Regions from separate parts of the Pseudomonas sp. GL_093 genome, predicted to be linked through region 2. Evidence: predicted binding sites of a transcription regulator. Region 2 holds the regulator's gene; the other holds the start of a gene.
What was found. The regulator sigma-54, encoded in region 2, starts transcription at its own class of promoters, with help from an activator protein. The targets are predictions, from matches to a motif close to ANTGGCATNNANNTTGCTNT.
Positions count from the first base shown of each region.

Region 1: the regulator sigma-54 is predicted to act here: its motif matches at 2,028-2,047, upstream of glnA (glutamate--ammonia ligase).

Region 1 is NZ_CM174448.1:381,944-385,357, reverse strand. Features, by position in the region: gene typA (translational GTPase TypA) at 1-219, opposite strand, end outside; gene thiI (tRNA uracil 4-sulfurtransferase ThiI) at 359-1,813, opposite strand; gene glnA (glutamate--ammonia ligase) at 2,144-3,414, shown strand, end outside.
Region 2 is NZ_CM174448.1:1,005,124-1,008,537, reverse strand. Features, by position in the region: gene lptA (lipopolysaccharide transport periplasmic protein LptA) at 1-151, shown strand, start outside; gene lptB (LPS export ABC transporter ATP-binding protein) at 151-876, shown strand; gene AC3IUE_RS04395 (RNA polymerase factor sigma-54) at 1,061-2,554, shown strand; gene hpf (ribosome hibernation-promoting factor, HPF/YfiA family) at 2,629-2,937, shown strand; gene ptsN (PTS IIA-like nitrogen regulatory protein PtsN) at 2,950-3,414, shown strand.

The sequences.
Region 1 (3,414 bases), 620 kb from region 2:
CACGATGTTGATGTGGTGGCCGTTCCAGTTGATGGCGGTGTTTTTCGCCAGAATGGTAATACCGCGTTCTTTCTCCTGGTCGTTGGAGTCCATCACGCGCTCGTCGTTGAGCTCGTTGCGCTCCAGGGTGCCGGATTGACGCAAGAGTTTGTCTACCAGGGTGGTCTTACCATGGTCAACGTGAGCAATGATGGCGATGTTGCGTAGATTTTCGATCACTTGTGTATCTCGATCAGAGGATTCGGTGTGCTGACAAGTCTTGGCAGCGATTAACAGTAGAGTCCGGCAAAGCCGTTACAGCTTGACGGCGGCGTCGGGGGGCCGGTGACGCAGGCCACAGGCAAACAGCCCCGGGCACTTAGCTCGGTCGATAAACGCGCACATTGGCATGCCCCTCACTGAGCAAATGGTGGGCATGCAGGCGACTCATCACGCCTTTGTCGCAATACAGCAGGTACTGGCGAGTAGGGTCCAGTTCCTTGAAACGAGCGTTCAATGCATAAAACGGCATCGTTTGTACCTCAATGCCAACGAGGCCCAGCGGGTCATCTTCAGCGGCATCCGGATGACGGATATCGATGACGATCTGACCAGCCAGCGCTTCGCTGACTTCTTCGATCTGCAAGTCCTGGCCCAATTCGTCGATCACGCGATCGATCGGCACCAGTTTGGCGTTCTCGAGCGCACGCTCAAGTACTGCCATGTCGAACTGTTGTTCTTCGTACTCCACGCGTGGACGCTTGGCGTGGGTCTTGGGGTTCACCGAGATGACCCCGCAGTATTCCGGCATGTGCTTGGCGAAGTCGGCAGTGCCGATTTCGTTGGCCAGGTCGATGATGTCCTGCTTGTGACTGGCGATCAGCGGACGCAAGACCAGCTTGTCGGTCACGCAGTCGATCACGGACAGGTTCGGCAGCGTCTGGCTCGACACCTGGGAAATCGCTTCGCCGGTGACCAGCGCATCGATCTCCAGCCGATCGGCAATACGGGAAGCAGCGCGCAACATCATACGCTTCAAAACTACGCCCATATGACTGTTATCGACTTTCCCGAGAATTTCTCCCAGTACTTCCTCAAACGGCACACTGACAAATAACACGCGTTGGGAGCTGCCGTACTTCTTCCAGATGAAATGCGCGACTTCCATAACGCCCAGTTCATGGGCTCGTCCGCCCAGATTGAAGAAGCAGAAATGGCTCATCAGCCCGCGGCGCATGATCTGGTAAGCAGCAACAGTGGAATCGAAGCCGCCGGACATCAGCACAAGCGTCTGTTCCAGGGCACCCAGCGGATAACCGCCGATGCTGTTGTGCTGGTTGTGGATCACGAACAACCGTTTGTCGCGAATTTCGAGGCGTACTTCGATTTCCGGCTCTTTCAGCGAGATTCCGGCGGCGCCGCACTGACGTCGCAGTTGGCTGCCGACGTATTTCTCGACGTCCATCGAACTGAATTCGTGCTTGCCGGCACGCTTGCAGCGCACCGAAAAAATCTTCCCGGCCAACGCATCACCGAAGTGCTGCTTGCACTTGGCGACGATGTCGTCGAAGTCACCCAACGGGTATTCGTCGACTTGCAGGAAATGCGCGATGCCCGGCATGCAGCTCAGGCGCTCGGTCATCTCCTTCAGGGCTTTGGGCTCGCTGACGCGGGTTTCCAGCTCGAGATTGTCCCACACACCGTTCACCACCACAGCCGGGTCCAGGTCGCGGAGCACGGTACGGATGTTTTTGGCCAACTGGCGGATGAAACGCATCCGTACCGGGCGGCTCTTGATGGTGATCTCGGGAAAGACTTTTACGATTAGTTTCATGAAAACAGCGCGCGCTGGGCCAGCCGAAAAAGGGGGGCGCGGATTATAGCGGAAATTGCTCAAGGTTTAACCAGTTAATGTGCAGAAGGTTTTGCGCGCACCAAAACAGGTCATTTGTTGAATTTGACGCTACATTACGGGGCGCTATTTCCAGCTTTGCTGCGCTTTGCACCTTTATAAGCGTGAAATTGGGGCAAAAAACCCATGGTGGGGCACTGGCATGCAATTTGCTCCCTTGTGAGGCAGGTTGCCTTGGCAGAGTATTCGCGCCGGCATCACCCACATTCTAAGGGCATCCACTACTAAGCCCGAAGCCACCCGGAGGACACTATGTCGAAGTCGGTTCAACTCATCAAAGATCATGACGTCAAGTGGATTGATCTGCGCTTCACTGACACCAAAGGCACTCAGCACCACGTGACCATGCCGGCTCGCGACGCGCTGGATGAAGCTTTCTTCGAAGAAGGCAAAATGTTCGACGGTTCCTCCATCGCTGGCTGGAAAGGCATCGAAGCCTCCGACATGATCCTGATGCCGGACGACAGCACTGCCGTTCTCGACCCGTTCACCGAAGAGCCAACCCTGATCCTGGTTTGCGACGTGATCGAGCCTTCGACCATGCAAGGCTACGACCGTGACCCACGTGCGATCGCCAAGCGTGCCGAGGAATACCTGAAGTCGACCGGTATCGGCGACACCGTATTTGTTGGTCCAGAGCCTGAATTCTTCATCTTCGACGAAGTGAAGTTCAAGTCCGATATCTCCGGCTCGATGTTCAAGATCTACTCCGAACAAGGTTCGTGGATGTCCGACCAGGACGTGGAAGGCGGCAACAAAGGCCACCGTCCAGGCGTCAAAGGCGGCTACTTCCCGGTTCCGCCGTTCGACCACGACCACGAAATCCGTACCTCCATGTGCAACGCCATGGAAGAAATGGGCCTGGTCATCGAAGTTCACCACCACGAAGTGGCAACTGCTGGCCAGAACGAAATCGGCGTGAAGTTCAACACCCTGGTTGCCAAGGCTGACGAAGTTCAAACCCTGAAGTACTGCGTACACAACGTTGCTGATGCATACGGCCGCACCGCGACCTTCATGCCTAAGCCTCTGTACGGCGACAACGGTTCGGGTATGCACGTTCACCTGTCTATCGCCAAAGATGGCAAGAACACCTTCGCTGGCGAAGGCTATGCCGGCCTGTCCGACACCGCTCTGTACTTCATCGGCGGCATCATCAAGCACGGTAAAGCGCTGAACGGCTTCACCAACCCGTCGACCAACTCCTACAAGCGTCTGGTCCCAGGTTTCGAAGCCCCAGTAATGCTGGCCTACTCGGCTCGCAACCGTTCCGCTTCGATCCGTATTCCTTACGTGTCCAGCCCTCGCGCTCGCCGTATCGAAGCTCGCTTCCCGGATCCAGCAGCTAACCCGTACCTGGCCTTCGCTGCCCTGGTAATGGCCGGCCTGGACGGTATCCAGAACAAGATCCACCCTGGCGACGCTGCTGACAAAAACCTGTATGACCTGCCGCCTGAAGAGGCGAAAGAGATCCCACAAGTTTGCGGCAGCCTGAAAGAAGCCCTGGAAGAGCTGGACAAAGG
Region 2 (3,414 bases):
CGTCACCCAAGGCGAGAAAATCGTCTACGACACGGTCAAAAAGCTTGCGAGCGCCGGTCGTGCGACGGGCAACAAGGTCACCGAGTCGCGTCCGCGCATCGACATGGTGATCCAGCCGAAGAAGAAAACCGACGAGCAAAAGGCCCAGTAATGGCAACTCTGAAAGCTCAGCATCTGGCCAAGAGCTACAAGAGCCGCCAGGTCGTGCGTGACGTCAGCCTGTCGATCGACAGCGGTCAGATCGTCGGCCTGCTGGGTCCCAACGGCGCCGGCAAGACCACCTGCTTTTACATGATTGTCGGTCTGGTACAGGCCGATCAGGGCCGCGTACTGATTGACGACATGGATGTCAGCCACCAGCCTATGCACGGTCGTGCGAAGGCCGGCATCGGCTATCTTCCGCAAGAAGCATCGATCTTCCGCAAACTCTCGGTAGCCGACAACATCATGGCGATCCTCGAGACCCGCAAGGAACTCGACAAGGCCGGTCGTCGCAAAGAGCTGGAAAGCCTGCTGCAGGAATTCCATATCAGCCATATCCGCGACAACCTCGGGATGAGCCTGTCCGGTGGTGAACGCCGCCGTGTGGAAATAGCCCGGGCACTGGCCACCAACCCGAAATTCATCCTGCTCGACGAACCGTTCGCCGGCGTGGACCCGATTTCGGTGGGCGACATCAAACAGATCATCTATCACCTCAAGGCCAAGGGCATTGGTGTGCTGATCACTGACCACAACGTCCGTGAAACCCTGGATATCTGCGAAACCGCCTACATCGTCAACGATGGCCAGCTGATCGCCGAAGGTGACTCTGCCACCATCCTGGCCAACGACCTGGTCAAGGAAGTGTATCTGGGCCATGAGTTCCGCCTGTAAGCACTGAGGTGTCTGGCTGGTTGCCCGGGCGCTTGTCTCGATAAAAAATCAACATTTTTTTATTGTTACAGCGCTCTAGGCAAACGCTGCAGTTTCGGGCATATAATTTGCTTATGTTTGGCGCTCCGGCGCCCTGTAGTGGATGGCGCATGTGCGCCGGCGAATAAGGTGTTAAGCCCCTGCCATGAAACCATCGCTAGTCTTGAGAATGGGCCAGCAGCTGACGATGACACCGCAGCTGCAACAGGCCATCCGCCTGCTCCAATTGTCGACCCTGGACCTGCAACAGGAAATCCAGGAGGCCCTGGAGTCCAATCCGATGCTCGAACGCCAGGAAGAAGGCGACGACTTCGATAACGCCGACCCCTTGGCCGACAAAGCCGAACAGCAACCCAACGTCGACATTCAGGAACCCTCCTACCAGGAAACCGCCCCGACGGTTGATAACCTCGAGGAAGGCGACTGGAACGAACGCATCCCCAACGAACTGCCCGTCGATACTGCGTGGGAAGACGTCTACCAGACCAGCGCCAGCAGCCTGCCCAGCAACGATGATGACGAGTGGGACTTCACCACCCGTACATCGGCCGGCGAAAGCCTGCAAAGCCACCTGCTGTGGCAACTGAATCTGGCACCGATGTCCGACACTGATCGCCTGATCGCCGTGACCCTGATCGACTGCATCAACAATCAGGGCTACCTGGACGAAACCCTCGAGGAGATTCTCGAAGCCTTCGACCCGGAACTGGACATCGAACTGGACGAAATCGAAGCCGTCCTGCACCGCATCCAGCAATTCGAACCCGCTGGCATCGGTGCCCGCAACCTGGGCGAATGCCTGCTGCTGCAATTGCGTCAGTTGCCCGCCAAGACGCCTTGGCTGGTCGAGGCCAAACGCCTGGTCAGCGATTACATCGACCTGCTCGGCAGCCGCGATTACAGCCAGCTGATGCGTCGCATGAAGCTCAAGGAAGACGAACTGCGCCAAGTGATTGAACTGGTGCAGAGCCTCAACCCGCGCCCAGGCTCGCAGATCGAGTCCAGCGAAGCCGAATACGTCGTTCCCGACGTGATCGTACGCAAGGACAACGAGCGCTGGCTGGTCGAGCTGAACCAGGAATCCGTGCCACGACTGCGGGTCAACGCTCAATACGCCGGTTTCGTGCGCCGCGCCGACACCAGCGCCGACAACACCTTCATGCGCAATCAGTTGCAAGAGGCCCGCTGGTTCATCAAGAGCCTGCAAAGCCGCAACGAAACCCTGATGAAAGTAGCCACTCAGATCGTCGAGCATCAGCGCGGTTTTCTTGAATACGGCGACGAAGCCATGAAACCGCTGGTCCTGCATGACATCGCCGAAGCGGTGGGCATGCACGAGTCGACGATTTCACGGGTGACCACGCAGAAATTCATGCATACCCCTCGGGGCATATATGAACTGAAATACTTTTTCTCCAGCCACGTCAGCACCTCCGAGGGCGGTGAATGCTCGTCGACGGCGATCCGCGCGATCATCAAAAAACTGGTTGCCGCGGAAAATCAGAAAAAGCCGTTGAGTGACAGCAAGATCGCTGGTTTACTGGAGGCACAAGGCATTCAGGTGGCTCGCCGCACCGTCGCCAAGTACCGCGAATCCCTCGGGATCGCGCCTTCGAGCGAACGTAAGCGGTTGATGTAGAGCCACGCCACAGCGTTCCAGTGGCAGGCATTTCTGCCTGCCGCTTTATGCACTGGCAACGAAGGAGAAGCTGTATGCAAGTCAACATCAGTGGACACCAACTGGAAGTGACCGAACCTCTTCGCACCTACATCGGCGAAAAACTCGAACGATTAGAGAGGCATTTCGACAAAATCACCAACGTGCAAGTCACGATGACGGTCGAAAAGCTCAAGCAGAAAATCGAAGCCACGCTGCATATTCCCGGCAATGAAGTGGTCGCAAACGCGGAGCATACCGATATGTACGCGGCGATCGACGCACTGACCGACAAGCTGGATAAACAACTCAAAAAGCATAAGGAAAAGACCCAAAGCCTCCTCCAGGGCGCGACCGGTCGTTAACACTCCCAACCCATGATCCGACTTGAAAGCATCCTGACCCCCGGCCGTTCCCTCGTGAACGTGCCGGGCGGCAGTAAAAAGAAAGCCCTTGAGCAAATTGCCAACCTTATCCACAAAGAAGTGCCGGATCTGGAGATGCAAGATGTCTTCGAGGCTCTGATTGCCCGTGAAAAACTCGGCTCAACCGGTTTTGGCAACGGCATCGCCATTCCCCACTGCCGCCTGAAGGGCTGCACCTCGCCCATCAGCGCCCTGATGCACCTTGATGCACCCATTGATTTCGACGCCATCGACGGTGCCCCGGTTGACCTGCTGTTCATTCTGCTGGTCCCGGAAGCCGCTACCGATGCGCACCTGGAGTTACTGCGCCAGATCGCCAGCATGCTCGACCGCAAGGAAGTGCGCGAAAAACTGCGCAGCGCCCCGAGCAATGAAGCCTTGTATCAGGTTGTCCTGGACGAGCAAAACGGTCATTAA